Regions from separate parts of the Streptomyces sp. NPDC059785 genome, predicted to be linked through region 2. Evidence: riboswitches for the same ligand, from Rfam matches in the RefSeq annotation. Region 2 holds a riboswitch; the other holds the start of a gene.
What was found. Region 2 has a riboswitch for glycine ahead of gcvP (aminomethyl-transferring glycine dehydrogenase). Riboswitches for the same ligand answer to the same signal wherever they lie in the genome.

Region 1: linked by a shared signal. The riboswitch ahead of gcvT (glycine cleavage system aminomethyltransferase GcvT) and the one ahead of gcvP (aminomethyl-transferring glycine dehydrogenase) in region 2 are both predicted to bind glycine.

The regions. Positions count from the first base shown of each region.
Region 1 covers NZ_JBHWHV010000035.1:54,747-64,614, forward strand. The annotation lists gene ACFV6E_RS25220 (ABC transporter substrate-binding protein) at 1-320, opposite strand, end outside; gene ACFV6E_RS25225 (ABC transporter permease) at 391-1,398, opposite strand; gene ACFV6E_RS25230 (enhanced serine sensitivity protein SseB C-terminal domain-containing protein) at 1,793-2,590, opposite strand; gene ACFV6E_RS25235 (enhanced serine sensitivity protein SseB) at 2,795-3,568, opposite strand; gene ACFV6E_RS25240 (AAA family ATPase) at 3,688-4,362, opposite strand; glycine riboswitch at 4,553-4,652, shown strand; gene gcvT (glycine cleavage system aminomethyltransferase GcvT) at 4,817-5,947, shown strand; gene gcvH (glycine cleavage system protein GcvH) at 6,049-6,426, shown strand; gene glyA (serine hydroxymethyltransferase) at 6,440-7,702, shown strand; gene ACFV6E_RS25260 (L-serine ammonia-lyase) at 7,910-9,277, shown strand; gene ACFV6E_RS25265 (hypothetical protein) at 9,477-9,740, shown strand; gene ACFV6E_RS25270 (hypothetical protein) at 9,737-9,868, shown strand, end outside.
Region 2 covers NZ_JBHWHV010000001.1:5,980-15,847, reverse strand. The annotation lists gene ACFV6E_RS00075 (hypothetical protein) at 1-113, shown strand, start outside; gene ACFV6E_RS00070 (DUF5999 family protein) at 622-828, shown strand; gene gcvP (aminomethyl-transferring glycine dehydrogenase) at 938-3,823, opposite strand; glycine riboswitch at 4,003-4,129, opposite strand; gene ACFV6E_RS00060 (PRC-barrel domain-containing protein) at 4,277-4,666, shown strand; gene ACFV6E_RS00055 (DNA polymerase IV) at 5,067-6,512, opposite strand; gene ACFV6E_RS00050 (MerR family transcriptional regulator) at 6,559-7,230, opposite strand; gene ACFV6E_RS00045 (bifunctional nuclease family protein) at 7,498-7,971, opposite strand; gene ACFV6E_RS00040 (MerR family transcriptional regulator) at 8,056-8,811, opposite strand; gene ACFV6E_RS00035 (FHA domain-containing protein) at 8,860-9,834, opposite strand.

The DNA of each region.
Region 1 (9,868 bases), on a different contig from region 2:
GCGCCCGGCTCGGTCTTGGTGGTGACCAGCTGACGGCTGTAGTAGCGGGAGAAGTCCCACATGAAGCCGTAGTAGCCGCGCGTGGTGTCCCACGAGTCGGCGTCCTGGGCGCCCGCGAACTTCAGCTCGCCGCCCTTCTTGACCAGCGAGGCCTGGGCGACCTTGTTGTTCGCGGCGTCGAAGCCGGCCGCGCCGGTCTTGGAACCGCCGTCGCTGTCACTGTCACCGCCGCCGCACGCCGCCGTGGCCAGCAGAGCAGCTACCACGGCAGCGGCGGCAGCAGCCTGCTTGCGCCGCCCTGTGGTGCTTTGGGTTGTCACTCGGATCCTCCGGTGTTGGTTTCGGCCCGCCGTTGATGAGAGATACGGGCCCGTCAGGTGGTACGGCAGTTCAGCGGGAACCCTTCGGGTCGAGCGCATCGCGTACGCCGTCGCCGAAGAGGTTGAAGGAGAGCACGGTGATGAAGATCGCTACGCCGGGGATCACCATGTACATGGGGTCCGAGTCGTAGTAGTCGATCGCCGACGACAGCATCTGTCCCCAAGAGGCGGTCGGCGGCTTGACGCCCACGCCGAGGAAGCTGAGCGCCGCCTCGGTGAGGATGTTGGTCGGGATCATCATGGTCGTGTACACGATGATCGGGGCGACGAGGTTGGGCAGCAGCTCCTTGAACAGGATGTAGAACCGCCCGGCACCCAGGCTGCGCGCGGCCTCCACGTACTCCCGCTCACGCAGCGAGAGCGTCTGACCGCGCACCACACGGCCCACGTACGGCCAGCCGAAGAAGCCGATCACCAGGATCATCACGAACAGGCGCACGCCCGTACCGGTCAGGCCCAGCATCTCGTTCGGCATGACCGAGACCAGCGCGATGATGAAGAGCAGTTGCGGGAACGCCAGCAGACCGTCCATGACCCGGCTGATGGCCGCGTCGACCCAGCCGCCGAAGAAGCCGGCCAGGATGCCGAGGACGGTGCCGAGCGCGACGGCGACCAGCGCCGACAGGAAGCCGACCAGCAGCGAGACACGGGCGCCGTAGACGATGCGCGCGAAGATGTCACGGCCGCTGACCGGCTCGACGCCGAGGAGGTGGTCGCCGCTGATGCCGCCGAGTGACCCCGTGGGGGTCGAGAACAGCGGGTCGATCAGGTCCTCGTGGTGGGTCTCCGGGTCCTGGCCGACCAGGTTCGCGATCACGGGAGCGAGGATCGCGATCACGATGAGCAGGAGCACGACGGCACCGCCCGAGAGGGCGAGCTTGTCACGCTTGAGGCGCTCCCAGGCGATGCGGCCGAGCGAACGCCCCTGTACCGCCTTGGCGTCGGCGCCGACCACCGCCGCTTCCTCGGCCGCGCTCGGGGCCGCTTCCGCGGTCGGCTCGTGCAATGGTGCCGTCATCGTGGCAGGGACCCCTCTCAACCGGCGGTAGCCGGCCCACGCGTGCCGCTGTGGCGGCATGATCAGTCCGTCGTACACAGGGGCGAACGCCCCTGGACGGGGAGTCTTCAACGCCTCGGCGATCTGTTGCCAGAGCTGACGGCCAATGGATGCGCAAACGTGATGCAGGTAGGAGGGTTCCGTTATGCGGACGGTGGGTAACAGGGGGCGGACACGGGGCAGTTGGGACACGAGTGGCCATCAGGACCACTAACGCCCCCTGTCACCACCAAAGCGGACAACCCGCGCTTTCGCTCACGGAAGCGCTGGTCAGCACGGTGCGGAGGCAGACCAACACGCGCGGTGCGCACCCGAGTTCCGATGAAGCGGAATCCGGGACACCGGTCTGTCCCGCTCAGTAGGGGCGTGGCTGAGGGTAGCCGTATCCGCCGGGGACGGGTGCCTGGGCCGGGGCGGCGTGCGCCTCGCGGTCGTAGAACGGCCGGGCGCTGGCCCCCATCCACAGGGCCACCGGGTCGTACGCGTCCGACATCGCGACGGTGGAGACGGGCAGCCCGTCCGGGACCGCGCCGATGGACTGCTGCATCATCGCGCGCACCGAGTCGACGGCCGGCGGCGAGGTGTCGTAGACGTCGAGGCCGATGGCCAGGTAGGGCGCCCCGAGCGAGGGCTGCACCCAGGCGCGGCGCAGCGAGCGCACGGCGGGGGTGCGGTGGGCGTTCTGCGTGAGCAGGGCGTAGAACTGCGGGATCTCGATGCCCGGTTCGGACAGCCTGAGCGGGCCCGCGGGCTGGCGCTCCAGGCCCGTGGCGATCCGCCGCAGGTCGAGCCAGGGGATGCCGACGCCGCCGCCGGGGGCGTGCGGATTCAGCCAGAGGCCGTAGTGGTCGGGGTAGAGGGTGCGGGCGACGTCGAGGCCGTCGACCACCTCGTAGCTGCGGTTCCAGCCGCTGGCGGACAGCTCCTGGGCGGAGGTCACACAGGGCGCGTAGCCGTACCCGTCGACCTCCATGTTTCCGTACTGGGCGTCCGGGGAGCCGGCCTGGCCGTGCCAGAGCAGCATCCAGACCTGGCCGTTCGACGGCGTCGCGAGCGCACGGAGGAGTGCCTCGTAGGCGTCGTAACGCCCCGGGGTCACCTGGCGCAGCATGTGCTCGACCTGCCCGGTCGCGGCCGTGCCCGACGCGCTCACCCTCAACCGCCCCTTCGCGAACATGTCACGTTGTACTCACCCATTGCTCCGGAGGTGCTGTGTACGGCATCCCGACCGGAATCACGCCAACACCTCGACCGAGCCATGAAACCAGCTTAAGCGGCGTTCCTGACAGCGACTTGACGCACGGCCCGACGGGCGTGCGCGGTGTCGCCGTTCCGGCGGGCCCTGGAACCCGCACCGTCAGTACTCCCGCTGGTAGAAGGGGCGCACCCGGGCGCGCATCCAGTCGGCGACCGGATCCTGGGTGACGTCCAGGAGCACCAGGTTCACCGGCCGGTCGACGGGGACCCGGCCGAGGGCGCGGCCCAGCGCGTCCAGCGGGAGCGTACGGGCGGGGCCCTCCCAGTCGGAGAGCTCCACGCCGACGAACATCACCGGCTCGTCGCCCTCGATGCTCGCCAGGCAGCGGCGGGCGGTGAGCACGACGCCGGTCCCGGCGAACTCCTCGGAGGCGGCGGTCAGGAAGTCCACCGGATCCTCCTGCCAGTCCGGCTCGAAGAGCCGCACCCGGCCGCCGCTCGCGGGCCCGTCGAGCGGGGTCCGCCCGGTGCGGCACAGCTCGGCGACGGCGGGCGGCGGCAGCGGTACGCCGACCACGCCGTCGGGGTTGACGGCGATGCCGACCTGCGGGGGCAGTCCGCGCGCGAACTCGACGGCGGGGGCGACGGTGCAGCCCATGTGGCCGCCGACGACGTGGCGGAACTGCTCCTCCGAGCTGAAGACGGGGACGTAGGGCCGCCCCTCTATCTCCATGGTGGGCAGGTCGAGCGGGCCGCTGTGCGGGCCGCCGCCGTTCGGCAGGGGTATCCACAGGAAGCTGCGGCCGAGGACCTCGACGATCCGGCCGCCGGCCGAGGGCACTCCGAGGGACGCGGAGAGCACCTCCTCCAGTTCGTTGCCGGGCCATCCGCCGTGCGAATGGGAGTGCGGGTGCGCCTGTGCCGGGATGTCCATCTGTCTACCGCCTGCTGTGAACCGCTGTTCCGGCTGGAAACCCTAACGGGTGAGGCGCCACCGGGGCCCTTCACCGGCCACCCGGCACCGGCGCCCGGCCGGGGTCCGTGCACGCGATCTCAGCCGCCGAAGTCGATCCGGCGCAGCACGTCGGCCGCGTCCCGGTCGATCAGGACCGCCGAGCCGCAGCCCGCCGGCAGGGTGCCCCGCTCCACCGCGCGCAGCAGCCGGCCGGCCGCGCGGCGGTGGCGCAGGAAGGCGTAGCGCGTGACGCCGCGGCCGCGCTCGCGCTGGCCGTCGAGGGCGGTGCCGGGTGCGACGTCGAGGAGGAGCAGGTGCAGGGTGCCGCCGCGGCGCCGGGCCTCGCGGGCGAGCCAGCGGCGCACCCAGCTCTGGGTGCCGCAGTCGTGCACGACGACTCCGGTGCCCGAGCGCAGGGCGCGGCGCAGCCCGGCGTAGTGCGCGACCCGGACGAGGGGGCGGTAGACCCCGTACGGCAGGAAGCCCGGGAGCCGGGTGTCCCAGCGGTCGCGGGTGTCCTGGGAGTCGACGCGCGGGCCGCGTACGGCCCGGCGCATCAGGGTCGACTTGCCGCTGCCCGGCAGACCGGTGACCACGACGAGGTCGGCGGCGCCGAAGGAGAGGCCGTGCGGGCTGCGGCCGCCGCGCTCGCGCAGATCGCGGACGACGGCCCGGGGCAGCGCTGCGCACGCCTCCCGGGCCGGGACACCGGGCTGCTCGGGCAGTGCGAGGCCCGGGCCCGTCGCGTACGCCGTGGTCCTGTTCACCGTGATCGTCCTCCCCTTGGGTCCGGAGTCCCATCCCCGTCGAGTGTAAAGAGAAGGTAATGCGCGGGTCTCCTGTTTCCGTCCGTGTCCTGCCACAGGCCCGTTACAGGACACTGTGCGGGCCACACAGGGACCGCCCCTCACGTGTTTCACGGATGCGTGCGATGATGTGCCCGCCAACTGCATACCGGCCGCTTGAATCCGCGCGGGAGAGTCCCCGGGGCACCGTCCTCAGGGCGCCGAAGGAGCAAGTCCCTCCCTTGAATCTCTCAGGCCCCACATACCGCGCGGGCGAGGCACATCTGAAAAGCGGGCCGCCGACCGGCGGCTCCACCCAAGGTGCAAGTCATGATCACGGAAGTGCCGGTCAGCCGGTGCCCGGGAGTCACGACGAACCTCTCAGGTTCCGATGACAGATGGGGAGGAACGACCTCGCCGTCACGCCTTGGGAGCCCCACCGATGAGCAGTAACGCCCCCCGTCACACCGCCCTGGACGCGCTGCACCGCTCGCTCGGCGCGACGATGACCGACTTCGCCGGCTGGGACATGCCGCTGCGCTACGGCTCCGAGCGCGACGAGCACCTCGCGGTGCGCTCCCGGGCCGGCCTCTTCGACCTCTCCCACATGGGCGAGATCACCGTCACCGGGCCCGACGCGGCCAGGCTCCTCGACTTCGCCCTGGTCGGCAACATCTCCTCGGTCGGCGCGGGCCGGGCCCGCTACACGATGATCTGCCGCGAGGACGGCGGCATCCTGGACGACCTGATCGTCTACCGGCTCGGTGACGCCGGGGCCGCCCCGCACTACATGGTCGTCGCCAACGCCTCCAACGCCCAGGTGGTCCTGGACGCGCTGACCGAGCGCGCCGCGGGCTTCGACGCCGAGGTGCGCGACGACCGCGACGCCTACGCCCTGCTCGCCGTCCAGGGTCCCGAGTCCCCGGGCATCCTCGCCTCACTCACGGACGCCGACCTCGACGGCCTGAAGTACTACGCGGGCCTGCCCGGCACCGTCGCCGGTGTGCCCGCGCTGATCGCCCGCACCGGCTACACGGGCGAGGACGGCTTCGAGCTGTTCGCCGCTCCCGCCGACGCGGAGCGGCTGTGGCAGGCGCTGACCGAGGCGGGCGCGCAGGCCGGGCTCGTCCCCTGCGGCCTGTCCTGCCGCGACACGCTGCGCCTGGAGGCGGGCATGCCGCTGTACGGGCACGAGCTGACGACGTCGCTCACCCCCTTCGACGCCGGTCTCGGCCGGGTCGTGAAGTTCGACAAGGACGGCGACTTCGTGGGGCGCGCGGCGCTCGCCGAGGCCGCCGCCAAGGCGCAGGAGAACCCGCCGCGGGTGCTGGTCGGCCTCGTCGCCGAGGGCCGCCGGGTCCCGCGCGCGGGCTACCAGGTGGTCGCGGGCGGGACCGTGATCGGCGAGGTCACCTCCGGCGCGCCGTCCCCGACGCTGGGCCGGCCGGTCGCGATGGCGTACGTCGACGCCGCGCACGCCGCCCCCGGCACGCAGGGCGTCGGCGTGGACATCCGGGGCACCCACGAGCCGTACGAGGTCGTGGCGCTGCCGTTCTACAAGCGCCGGAAGTAGTCCGGAAGCGGTCCGTGAGCAGTACGGCCGCCTCTTCGCAGTGGGCCGGTACACACCGGCACGTTCCCCAGCAGTCCCCCGCGTACAGGAGAATTCAAGCCATGAGCAACCCCCAGAAGCTGCGTTACAGCAAGGAGCACGAGTGGCTGTCGGGCGCCGAGGACGGCGTGTCGACGGTCGGCATCACGGAGCACGCGGCCAACGCGCTCGGCGATGTCGTGTTCGTCCAGCTCCCGGAGGTCGGTGCCACGGTGACCGCGGGCGAGACCTGCGGCGAGCTGGAGTCGACCAAGTCGGTCAGCGACCTGTACTCGCCGGTCACCGGTGAGGTCACGGAGACCAACCAGGACGTGGTGGACGACCCGTCGCTGGTGAATTCCGCCCCCTTCGAGGGCGGCTGGCTGTTCAGGGTCCGCGTCTCGGACGAGCCGGCGGATCTGCTCTCCGCGGACGAGTACACCGAGTTCTCCGGCAGCTAAGGACCGACCCCCGATGTCACTTCTCAACACGCCCCTGCACGAGCTGGACCCGGACGTCGCCGCCGCCGTCGACGCCGAGCTGCACCGCCAGCAGTCCACCCTGGAGATGATCGCCTCCGAGAACTTCGCGCCGGTCGCGGTCATGGAGGCCCAGGGCTCGGTCCTGACCAACAAGTACGCCGAGGGCTACCCGGGCCGCCGCTACTACGGCGGCTGCGAGCACGTCGACGTGGTCGAGCGACTCGCCATCGACCGGGTCAAGGCGCTCTTCGGCGCCGAGCACGCCAACGTGCAGCCGCACTCGGGCGCGCAGGCCAACGCCGCCGCGATGTTCGCGCTGCTCAAGCCGGGCGACACGATCATGGGCCTGAACCTCGCGCACGGCGGGCACCTGACCCACGGCATGAAGATCAACTTCTCTGGCAAGCTCTACAACGTGGTCGCGTACCACGTCGACGAGGAGACCGGGCAGGTCGACATGGCCGAGGTCGAGCGCCTGGCCAAGGAGTCGAAGCCCAAGCTGATCGTGGCCGGCTGGTCCGCGTACCCGCGGCAGCTCGACTTCGCCGCCTTCCGCCGGATCGCGGACGAGGTCGGCGCGTACCTGATGGTCGACATGGCGCACTTCGCCGGTCTGGTCGCCGCGGGCCTGCACCCCAACCCGGTGCCGCACGCCCACGTCGTCACCACGACCACCCACAAGACGCTGGGCGGTCCGCGCGGTGGCGTGATCCTGTCCACCGCCGAGCTGGCGAAGAAGATCAACTCCGCGGTCTTCCCCGGTCAGCAGGGCGGTCCGCTGGAGCACGTGGTCGCCGCCAAGGCCGTCGCCTTCAAGGTCGCCGCCTCCGACGACTTCAAGGAGCGCCAGCGGCGCACCCTGGACGGGGCGCGCATCCTGGCCGAGCGGCTGGTCCGCGACGATGTCAAGGCCGTCGGCGTCGACGTCCTGTCCGGCGGCACGGACGTGCACCTGGTCCTGGTCGACCTGCGCGACAGCGAGCTGGACGGACAGCAGGCCGAGGACCGCCTCCACGAGGTCGGCATCACGGTCAACCGCAACGCGATCCCGAACGACCCGCGCCCGCCGATGGTCACCTCCGGGCTCCGTATCGGCACGCCCGCCCTGGCCACCCGCGGCTTCGGGGCCGAGGACTTCGCCGAGGTCGCCGACATCATCGCCGAGGCACTGAAGCCGTCGTACGACGCGGAGAGCCTCAAGGCCCGGGTGTCCGCACTCGCGGACAGGCACCCGCTGTACCCCGGCCTGAAGTGATGCACGGCATTTTCGCGGGCCGGAAGAGTTTTCGTACGCTTTGAGACGTACGAAACCCTCCATACGGACGTACGGGGCATCGCGCACATGCCCGAGCCGGCGCGGTGCCCCGTTCCTTGCGTCCGCCCGCCCCAGGCACCACCCCCCGCACCCCCGCACCATCCGTCGGCCGACAACGGCGTCTGCCGAAACGTTTAGGAGTCCACCGTGGCCATCTCGGTCTTCGACCTGTTCTCGATCGGCATAGGCCCCTCCAGCTCCCACACCGTGGGCCCGATGCGCGCGGCCCGCATGTTCGCCCGGCGGCTGCGAGGCGAAGGGCTCCTTCAGCCCACGGCCGCGGTCCGCGCCGAGCTGTACGGCTCGCTGGGCGCGACCGGCCACGGCCACGGCACCCCCAAGGCGGTGCTGCTCGGCCTGGAGGGCGCCTCGCCGCGCACGGTGGAGGTGGAGACGGCGGACGACCGGGTGGAGGCGATCCGCGCCGGCGGCCGGCTGCGGCTGCTCGGCGAGCACGAGATCGCCTTCTCCTTCGACGACGACCTGGTGCTGCACCGCCGCAAGGCGCTGCCCTACCACGCGAACGGCATGACCCTGTGGGCGTACGGCGCCGACGGCACCGAGCTGCTGTCCAAGACGTACTACTCGGTCGGCGGCGGCTTCGTGGTCGACGAGGACGCGGTGGGCGCCGACCGCATCAAACTGGACGACACGGTGCTGAAGTACCCCTTCCGCACCGGTGACGAGCTGCTGCGGCTGACCCGGGAGACGGGCCTGTCGATCTCCGCGCTGATGCTGGAGAACGAGCGCGCCTGGCGCACCGAGGAGGAGATCCGCGAGGGGCTGCTGGAGATCTGGCGGGTGATGCGGGGCTGCGTGTCGCGCGGCCTGTCCCGCGAGGGCATCCTGCCGGGCGGTCTTCGGGTGCGCCGCCGCGCCGCCGTCTCGGCCCGCCAGCTCCGCGCCGAGGGCGACCCGCTCGCCCACGCCATGGAGTGGATCACCCTCTACGCGATGGCCGTGAACGAGGAGAACGCGGCCGGCGGCCGGGTGGTCACCGCCCCGACCAACGGCGCGGCCGGCATCATCCCCGCGGTGCTGCACTACTACGTGAACTTCGTGCCCGGCGCCGACGAGGGGGGCGTCATCCGCTTTCTGCTGGCCGCCGGGGCCATTGGCATGCTCTTCAAGGAGAACGCCTCCATCTCCGGCGCCGAGGTCGGCTGCCAGGGCGAGGTCGGCTCCGCCTGCTCGATGGCGGCGGGCGCGCTCGCCGAGGTGCTGGGCGGCAGCCCGGAGCAGGTGGAGAACGCCGCCGAGATCGGCATGGAGCACAACCTCGGGCTGACCTGCGATCCGGTCGGCGGCCTGGTGCAGATCCCGTGCATCGAGCGCAACGGCATGGCGGCGGTGAAGGCGGTGACGGCCGCGAGGATGGCGATGCGCGGCGACGGCTCCCACAAGGTGTCCCTCGACAAGGTCATCAAGACCATGAAGGACACCGGCGCGGACATGTCGGTGAAGTACAAGGAGACGGCGCGGGGCGGGCTGGCGGTGAACATCATCGAGTGTTAGGTCCCTGGAAACTCCCCGGACCAGACTTGCGAGTCCCTGGCGAGTCCCCATGAAATGGGCTCTTGCTAAACCACGCCTGAACGGCCAAGTCCGTGGAGAGCCCGCTACCCGGAGACGGGTACGCCTCGTGCCACTTGGCGCGCTTCGCACTCCCCTGAAGGGGACCGCCGACCGATGTATTCATTGGTATTCTCGCATCATGGCTGACACCACTATCAAGATCGACGAAGGCATAAGAGATCGTCTTCGCACTCTGGCCGAAGAGCGCGGACTCAGTACCCGCGCGTATGTGGAAAGCGTTGTCGCGGCGACTCCCACCGAGGCTGAACGGGCCGAGCGGACGGCTCGGGCGATCGCGTACGTCCGCGCGAACCTGCGGCCAGAGCTGACCGATGAGGACGTACGCGAGGCACAGGCCTGGCGCGCGGAGATCGCCGCGGGCCGCCGGGGAGAGCGCCGGTGATCATCCTGGACCACACCGCGGTGGTCGCCCTGTGCAGGGGACACCGTCTGCTGTCCGGCCTGGCTGTGGTCGAGGTCGACGATCCGCTTCAACGCGCGCACGTCCCCGCCTTGTGTCTGTTCGCGGCA
Region 2 (9,868 bases):
TGGCGCCCGCACCGCCCGGTATCGCGGCCCACCGCCCGCACCGCGTCGCCGAACTGCTGCCCGTGCTCACCCACCGGCTCACCCCGGCCCCGCTGCTCAGCTCGCCCGCGTAAGAACGCGAACACGGAACGCGTATCGCGAAGTGCCCCGCCGCCGTTTCACGGCCGCGGGGGCCGTCGCGCGTCCGGGCGGCCGGGCGCGCGGAAGAGCCCGGACCACCCCCCGGCCCCGGTGCCCCGCGCCCCGGTTTACCACCGCAAACCGGCACGGGTTGTCGCGTGGGCCCCCGCCGGTTTTCCCGGGCGGGGGGCAACTTCGCTCTTCCGTGCTGCCGGTCGCTCGAAAGAGCCCGGAACACCCCTCGTCCCGTCCTGACTAGCCCCATCCGACCACGCCGAACCATCCGAAAAGACGGCTGAGTTGAGATGAACCGTCCGCGCGGGTGATGCGTCATCAACCTGTGAGAAGTGCTGCTGGGAAATCCCTGCGGATTGACGCCCGTGGGGCAACACTGGTTCCAGACCGACTTATCAACGGGGGGCGGCCATGAACGACGTTCCGAGCCGCAGGACAGACAGAACAGCCATCTCATTCGTCACGACGAAGCGAAAGATCCCATCCATGTGCCAGCACCAGCCACCGTGTCCGACAGCCGACTCCGCCGACCGGGAAGCCGCACTCCATGTGGCCCACCACCCGGAGCAGGGATGGAGCCTGCTGTGCAACGGCGTTGTGCTCTTCGAGGACACCGGTGAGCTCCTGCCGGACGGCCGGATCATCGCCCCGCACCGCCCGCTGGGCCCGGACCAGGTGATGACGGCCGCCTGAGCCACCGACCGGGCGGCTGCCACAGCCGCCCGGTGCACACCGTACACATGAGGGGCCGGCCCGGAGCAGACGCTCCGAACCGGCCCCGACGCATGTCCGGCGGCGGCCGCTACTCGGCGTACGCGTCCAGCGGCGGGCAGGAGCAGACCAGGTTCCGGTCGCCGTACGCCTGGTCGATGCGGCGCACCGGCGGCCAGTACTTGTCGGCGGCCGAGACTCCCGCCGGGAAGACGGCCTCCTCGCGGCTGTAGGCGTGCTCCCAGTCACCGCCCAGCGCGGCGGCGGTGTGCGGGGCACCGCGCAGCGGATTGTCGTCCGCGGGCCACTGGCCGGCGCCGACCTTCTCGATCTCCGCGCGGATGGCGATCATCGCCTCGCAGAACCGGTCGAGTTCGCTCAGGTCCTCGGACTCGGTCGGCTCGATCATCAGCGTGCCGGCCACCGGGAACGACATCGTCGGCGCGTGGAAGCCGTAGTCGATCAGCCGCTTGGCCACGTCGTCGACGCTGACCCCAGTCGCCTTGGTGAGCGGGCGCAGGTCGATGATGCACTCGTGCGCGACGAGCCCGCCGGGCCCGGTGTACAGCACCGGGAAGTGCGGCTCGAGGCGCTTGGCGATGTAGTTCGCCGACAGCACCGCCACCTGCGTGGCCCGCTTCAGCCCCTCGCCGCCCATCATCCGCACGTACGACCACGAGATCGGCAGGATGCCCGCGGAGCCCCACGGCGCGGCCGAGATCGGACCGACGCCCGTCTTCGGACCGGCGGCGGGCTGCAACGGGTGGTTCGGCAGGTACGGCGCCAGGTGCGCGCGCACGCCGACCGGGCCGACGCCGGGACCGCCGCCGCCGTGCGGGATGCAGAACGTTTTGTGCAGGTTCAGATGCGAGACGTCGCCGCCGAAGTGGCCCGGCTTGGCGAGCCCCACGAGCGCGTTGAGGTTGGCGCCGTCGACGTACACCTGGCCGCCCGCCTCGTGCACCTGCGCGCAGATGCCGGCGACGTGCTCCTCGAAGACGCCGTGCGTCGAGGGGTACGTGATCATCAGCACGGCGAGTTCGTCGCGGTGCTGCTCGATCTTCGCCCGCAGGTCCTCGACGTCGATCTCGCCGTCCCCGGCGGTCTTCACGACGACGACCTTCATCCCGGCCATCACGGCGCTCGCCGCGTTGGTGCCGTGCGCGGAGGACGGGATGAGGCAGACCGTGCGCTGCTCGTCGCCGTTGGCGCGGTGGTAGCCGCGGACGGCGAGCAGTCCGGCCAGCTCGCCCTGCGAACCGGCGTTGGGCTGCAACGACACCTTGTCGTACCCGGTGACCTCGGCGAGCCGCTCCTCCAGCTCACGGATGAGCGTCAGGTAGCCCTGCGCCTGTCCGGCGGGCGCGAAGGGGTGCAGCGCGCCGAACTCGGGCCAGGTGACCGGCTCCATCTCCGTGGTCGCGTTGAGCTTCATCGTGCAGGAGCCCAGCGGGATCATGCCGCGGTCGAGCGCGTAGTCACGGTCGGACAGCCGGCGCAGGTAGCGCAGCATCGCCGTCTCCGAACGGTGCTGGTGGAAGACCGGGTGCGTCAGGTAGTCGTCGGTGCGCAGCAGCGACTCGGGCAGCGTGTCGGCGGCCGACGCGTCCAGCGCCTCGATGTCGCCCCCGACGCCGAACGCGGTCCAGACGGCGGCGAGCTGCCGGCGCGTCGTGGTCTCGTCGCAGGCGATCGACACGTGGTCGGCGTCGACGAGGTGCAGGTTGACCGCTCCTTCGCGCGCGGCGGCGACGACCGCGGCGGCCCGTCCGGGCACCCGCACGGTCAGCGTGTCGAAGTAGGCGCCGTGCACGACCTCGGCCCCGCCCACCGTCAGCCCCTCCGCGAGGATCGTGGCGTACCGGTGCGTGCGCCGCGCGATCGTCCGCAGCCCCTCGGGCCCGTGGTAGACGGCGTACATGCCGGCCATCACGGCGAGCAGCACCTGCGCCGTACAGATGTTGCTGGTGGCCTTCTCGCGGCGGATGTGCTGCTCACGGGTTTGCAGGGCGAGCCGGTACGCCTTGTGTCCGTCCGCGTCGACGGAGACGCCCACGAGCCGGCCCGGCAGGCTGCGCGCGAACTTCTCGCGCACCGCCATGTATCCGGCGTGCGGCCCGCCGAAGCCCATCGGCACACCGAAGCGCTGCGTCGTACCGACCGCGATGTCGGCGCCGAGGTCACCGGGCGAGGTCAGCAGGGTCAGCGCGAGCAGGTCGGCGGCGACGGTGACCATCGCGCCCAGCTCGTGCGCCTGCTCGATGACGGGCTTCAGATCGCGTACGGCACCGGAGGCGCCCGGGTACTGGAGCAGTACGCCGTTGATCTCGCGCTCGGCGATCTCGGCCGGGATGCCCTCGCTCAGGTCGGCGACGACGACCTCGACACCGGTCGGTTCGGCGCGGGTGCGGATGACGGCGACGGTCTGCGGCAGCGCGTCGGCGTCGATCAGGAACAGGCCCTTCTTGTTCCGGCCCATCCGCCGCGACAGGGACATGGCCTCGGCGGCGGCGGTGCCCTCGTCCAGCAGCGAGGCGCCGGAGGTCGGCAGCCCGGTCAGCTCGGCGACCATGGTCTGGAAGTTGAGCAGCGCCTCGAGCCGGCCCTGCGAGATCTCCGGCTGGTACGGCGTGTACGCGGTGTACCAGGCCGGGTTCTCCATGACGTTGCGCATGATGACGGGCGGGGTGAACGTCCCGTAGTAGCCCAGGCCGATCATGGAGTCGAGAACCTGGTTGCGATCGGCCAGGGAACGCAGCTCGGCGAGGACCTCGGCCTCGGTGCGCGCGCCGGGCAGTTCCAGGGCCTCGGTGTTCTTGATGACGTCCGGGACCGCGGCGGCCGTCAGCTCGTCCAGTGATCCGTATCCGACCAGGGCGAGCATCTTCGCGCGCGCCTCGTGGTCGGGGCCGATGTGGCGCTGTTCGAACGGTATGCCCTGCTCGAGCCGGGAGAGCGGAATACGGTGGGCGGTCATTGCGGGAGGCCTCCTGGTCTGACGCGACCTGCGAGGGGCACCACGGCGCGGGTACCCCGACGGCCTCCCCCTCTGTCATCTCGACCTGAGAGCTTCACCGGACCCACCCGAGGGTGCTCCGGCTTTCACCGTCGGTGAGAGCGGAGACCGTCGACCCCCGCCCTGCTTTCCAGAGTGACCTCGTCCGTGCGGTACGTGTGCCTGAGAGATTCCGGGGAGGATTTGCTCCTTCGGCGCCTCCGACGACGTCGACTTCCGCTTCGACTTCGACTTTCAGACTTCGGAGGACTCTCCCGCACGGGGTCAGCAGCCATTTGCCAGCCTACCAGCGCACACAACGTACGGGCTTTCGAGTGGCCGCCTCCCCGAAAGTGCTCTTTCGTAGTGCTTACGGCTTACGGACGAGTTGCGACCGTAGTGCCCATGGTTGAGCCGCGACCAGGAGGAGGGCCCGTGCAGACCGACATCGATCCGCGCAACCTGATCGGCCGCAAGGCGTTCGACCGCGAAGGCACCAGGCTCGGCACCGTCGACGAGGTGTATCTCGACGACGCGACCGGGGTGCCGGAGTGGGCGGCGATACGTACGGGCCTGTTCAGCCGGGACGCCTTCGTCCCGCTGGAGCCCAGCGAAGTGATCGAGGGCGCCCTCCGGGTCCCCTTCGACCGCGCCCTCATCAGGGACGCCCCCGACTTCGGCGTCGGCCGCCACCTCTCCCCCGAGCAGGAACTCCAGCTCTACCACCACTACGGCCTCGACCTGGCATCCCCGCCCTCCCCCACACCCGCCCACCACGACTTCGGTCACGTCGCAACCCCGGAGGCCCCCCGGGACATCCCCTGACTCCTCCCCACGTCCCCCTCCATCACTTCCGTGCGGATCGCATCACTTCCGTGCGGATCGCACCGACCCCGGACTCGTCCGCCCGCTCCTCTCCCCGTCCCGCTCTTCCCGTCCGCCGCCTCACGCGAGCCGCCCCTGCCACTGCACTCCCGCAGCTCCCGCAGGCCCCCTCCGCCACGTCGCAGGCCACCTCCGTGACCTCCGTACGGATCTCATCCACCCTGGGCCCCGTCGGCCTGCCCCGCTCGCCGCTTCCGGCTCCCGGCCTTCACACGGGCCTCTTTGGCCGGTTACGCCCACACACCCCCTCCGTCACCTCCGCGCGGATCGCACCCGCCCCGGCCCCCGTCCGCCTGCTCTTCTCCCCCGTCCGCCACCTCGACGCGAGCCGCCCTCCCGGTCACGCCCGCACGTCCCCCTCCGCCGCCTCCGTCTCCCCTTCAGCCCCCGCCACCAGCGGCAGCGGATCCACCGGTGTCAGTTCCGGGTCGTCGGTCCGGAACGTGCGGACCCGGCCCGGGGCCGAGTACGGCGTCTCGAAGCGCACCGTCACCCGGCCGAGGCCGCTGCCCTGCACCCACCCGTGCCCGTGCTCGGCGTGGCATACATCGTGACCCGCGGGCCAGCGCCGCTCGGCGGGCGGCACCGGCGCCACCGACGGCACGGCGGGCTCCCGCGGCGTGACCGAACCCTCCGCCACCTCCGCCGCTTCCGAGGTCTCCCCCGCGTCACCGGCCTCCCCGGTCTCCCGCCCCGGCGGCTCCCCCGCGGCGGCCAGCGCCTGTGCGAACAGGTCCTCCTGCGTGTAGTCGGCGAGCCCCGTGACCCCCACGCCCAGCAGCCGCACCCCGCCGGTCGTGTCCACCGGCTCAAGCAGCCGCGCGGCGGCCTCCCGTACCACCGCGGGATCGTCCGTGGGCCCCCGCAACGTCTCCGACCTGGTCAGCGTCGAGAAGTCGTAGCGCCGGACCTTGAGCACCACGGTCCGACCCGACCGCCCGGCGGCCCGCAGCCGCTGCACGCACCGGTCCGCGAGCCGCTGCACCTCCGTGCCCACCCGCACCCGGTCGTGGATGTCCACGTCGTAGGTGTCCTCGACGGAGACCGACTTGGTCTCCCGCTCGGCCACCACGGGCCGCTCGTCGTGCGCCAGCGCCATGGCGTACAGCGCGTGCCCGTGCGCCTTTCCCAGCAGCCGCACGAGCTCGTCCTCGCCCGCCTCGGCGATCTCCGCGACCGTGGTGATCCCGGCCCGGCGCAGATGGTCCCCCGTCGCGGGTCCCACGCCCGGCAGCGTCCGTACCGGCATGGGCCCGAGCAGCGCCCGCTCGGTGCCCGGCTCGATCAGGACGAGACCGTCGGGCTTCGCCTCCTCGGAGGCGATCTTGGCGAGCATCTTCGACGCGGCGAGCCCCACCGATCCGGTCAGCCCCGTGACGGCCCGGATGTCGGCGCGCAGCTTGACCCCCACCAGCCGCGCCGATCTCTCGTCCCAGGCCACCCCGCCGGCCTCGAGATCGACGAACGCCTCGTCCAGGCTCAACGGCTCCACCAGCGGCGACAGCGCCCGCAGCAGCCCCATCACCTGCTCACTGATCTCCTTGTAGAGCCCGAAGCGCGGCACCAGATACGCGGCGTTGGGGGCGAGCCGGCGGGCCTGCGCCATGGGCATCGCCGAATGCACCCCGAACACGCGCGCCTCGTACGACGCGGTGGCGACCACACCGCGCGGTCCGAGCCCGCCCACGACGACGGCCTTGCCGCGCAGGCTCGGCTTGGCCGCCTGCTCCGCCGAGGCGTAGAAGGCATCCATGTCGAGATGCAGGATCGTGGGCGCGGTTCTCACATCTCCGATGCTGCCCTACGCCACTGACAATGCCGTGCCCCGCGTCTCAGACCGCTCTGTTGCGCCGCCGGGCCAGCTCGTCCGCGGGGTTGTGCCGCACCAGCGTCTCGCCGGTGTCGACGCGCTCGCCGTGCAGTTGCGACAGGGCGCCTTCCACGTCGCGCCAGACCACGCCCACGGCGATGCCGAAGATTCCCTGGCCCCCCTGGAGCAGTTCGTGCACCTCGTCGGGCGACGTGCACTCGTAGACCGTCGCGCCGTCGCTCATCAGCGTCATCCGCTCCAGGTCGCGGAAGCCCCGCTCCTTCAGGTGCTGGACGGTGGTGCGGATGTTCTGTAGCGACACCCCGGTGTCCAGGAACCGCTTGACGATCTTCAGGACGACGACGTCCCGGAAACTGTAGAGACGCTGAGTGCCCGATCCGTGGGCCGGCCGGACGCTCGGCTCCACGAGTCCCGTACGGGCCCAGTAGTCGAGCTGGCGATAGGTGATGCCCGCGGCCGCGCACGCCGTCGGACCGCGATAACCGATCTCCTCGGAAGCCGTCCCCTCGTCCGGCACCGGCGTCGGCCGCTGCGAAGCGGGGCCGACCGCACCGCCGTGCTGGGAATACCCCCCGCCGGAGCGGGGCCGAGAGCTTGAGGGAGGGAACGGTCCGATCTCCCCCAGACCGCGTCCGGGGGCACCCCCAGCCGTACCGTCGCCGCTGCTTCTCACGCCGACCTCCGTCCTTGACCTGCCTTCTCGACGGTAGGCAGTCACCAGGGGTGCGTCAACGATCGCCACACTCGGCACGCCGAGTGATAATCACCCTAGGAGTGGTTTCCCGTGCCCCACCGCGGGGAAAGGCTAGCCGAATGCTCTCGGCGCGGGCCGTCCGACGCCTCAATGGCCCCCGGCAAGTGCCGCCGGCTCCCGGCTCTCTCGCGGATCACTGACGGTCGGCCACCGGTCGCCGGCTCCCGCTGCCGGCCCCGCCGCCGATCACTGACTGTTGGTCCCGAAGTCCTCGGGCGAGATCTGGTCGAGGAACTCGCGGAACTTCTCCACCTCGTCCTCCTGCTCGTCCGGGATCGCGATACCGGCGTCGTCGAGCACGCCGTCGCTGCCGTAGATCGGCGTCCCGGTACGCAGGGCCAGCGCTATGGCGTCGGACGGACGGGCACTCACCTCGACTCCGCTGGCGAACACCAGTTCCGCGTAGAAGACGCCTTCACGCAGGTCGGTGATGCGCACTTCGGTGAGCTCCTGGCCGACGGCCTCCAGCACGTCCTTGAACAGGTCGTGGGTCAGCGGTCGGGCGGGGGCCATGCCCTGCTGGGCGAAGGCGATCGCCGTCGCCTCCCCCGGCCCGATCCAGATGGGGAGGTAACGGTCGCCTCCCACTTCACGCAGGAGCACGATCGGTTGGTTGGAGGGCATTTCGACCCGGACACCTACGACATCGAGCTCGTTCACACAGCAACCCTAGGCCGTGCCCGGGACGTTTGGGTAGTCGGGCAGGAAACGGGTGGAGGATCCACAGCTGGAAAAGGCCCCGGATCAGGGGAGCCGTACGCCCAGCGCGGTCTGCAGCAGAGCGGCGTGCAGCTTCACCGTGAGCCCCGCCAGCTCCTTCGTACGGGCCTCGGCATGCGCCCTGGTCTGCGGATTGCGGTGCCTCCGCAGGGGCGCCACCACCTGGTCCACGAGGCCCGCCTCCCGGTCGGCGGCGGCCTTCATGGCCCGCAGATGCCGTGGCTCGATCCCGAACCTGGCGAGCTCGGTCACCAGCGTGGCGACCGTCACCACCTCGGCGTCGTACGTCCCGTCCGGCAGCGGTGCGACGAGTCCGTACGACTCCCACTCGGCCAGCTCGCGCTCGCCGATCTCGGCGGCGGCGAGCAGCTCCGCACGCCCGATCCGCGCCGCCGTGGGCCCCTCGGGCTCCCCGAAGAGCTCACTCAGGCGCTCTCCGTCCCCCGCGTCACGCTGACGTCCCAGCGTGGGCAGCCGGACGTCCTCACCGCGCTCCAGGGCGTCCAGATACTCACGGATCACCTTCAGCGGCAGGTAGTGGTCCCGCTGCATCCGCAGCACCTGGCCGAGGCGCTCGACGTCCTGGAGGCTGAACTTGCGATAACCCGACGGGGTCCGCCGCGGTTCGACGAGCCCCTCCGACTCCAGAAACCTGATCTTGGAGATCGTGACTTCGGGGAATTCGTCGCGCAGCGCGCTCAGCACCGCGCCGATGCTCAGCAGCTCACTGTCCGCGGCGGCGGTACCGCTGCCGGCACCGCCGCTCGGTGTTTGAAGCATGGACCTTCCCTTGGGTCCCCCTGTCGGGGTCTTGCGGGTCAGACGGCCTCAGACGGCCCGCTGGCTCGCGTAGAAGACCAGCCGGTACTTACCGATCTGCACCTCGTCACCGTTCGACAGCGCGACCTCGTCGATCCGCTCCCGGTTGACGTACGTGCCGTTGAGACTGCCGACGTCGGCGACGGTGAACGAGCCGTCCGCGGCGCGGCGGAACTCCACGTGGCGGCGCGACACCGTCACGTCGTCGAGGAAGATGTCGCTCTGCGGATGACGCCCCGCCGTGGTCAGCTCGCCGTCCAGCAGGAAGCGGCTGCCCGAGTTCGGACCGCGGCGCACCACCAGCAGCGCCGAGCCCAGCGGCAGCGCGTCGACGGCCGCCTGCGCCTCCGGGGAGAGGGCCGGCGAAGCCGTCTGCCCCGTCACCTCGGCGTCGTAGGCCTCGAGACCCGAGATGGAGATCGTGGAGGTCGTCTCGGAAGGACGCTCCGGAGCCGCGCCGCCCCGCAGCGGCGCACCGCAGTTGGAGCAGAAGCGGCTGTTCTCCGCGTTGCTGTTGCCGCACCTCGTACACACCAGGGCCGACATGGACGGATCCTCCTGCCGCGGCTGCCCCCCAGGGGCATGGGACGCGTACGGATCGGAGGCGTACCCTCCACCCGCACCTGAGGTCGACGGATCCTGGAAACCTATGCGGCCGGAAGCGGCAGGGTCAACAGACGGCGCGCCCTGACCACCGGAAATGTCACCACCCGGACCAACGACCTGATCCCGGAACAGCGGCCGCTCACCGGCCTGCCCCTCCGCTTCCGCGGAGCGCGGCGCACGATGCCGGGCGGTGGCGCTGTCGCCGCCGTCTCGTGCGCTCTTGCCGAACAACTTCCCAAACAACTTCACGGGCGATTCCCCTTGACCGAAACAGACCCGCCCGTGGGGCAGGACGAACCCTGATTGCTCACACCGGCCGACCCGGACATCATCACAACGTCCGTAGCCACCTGACAGTTTCCACCACGCACCACCCAATCGGTGCGTCGACCCCCCGCAAGCTCATGCCCTT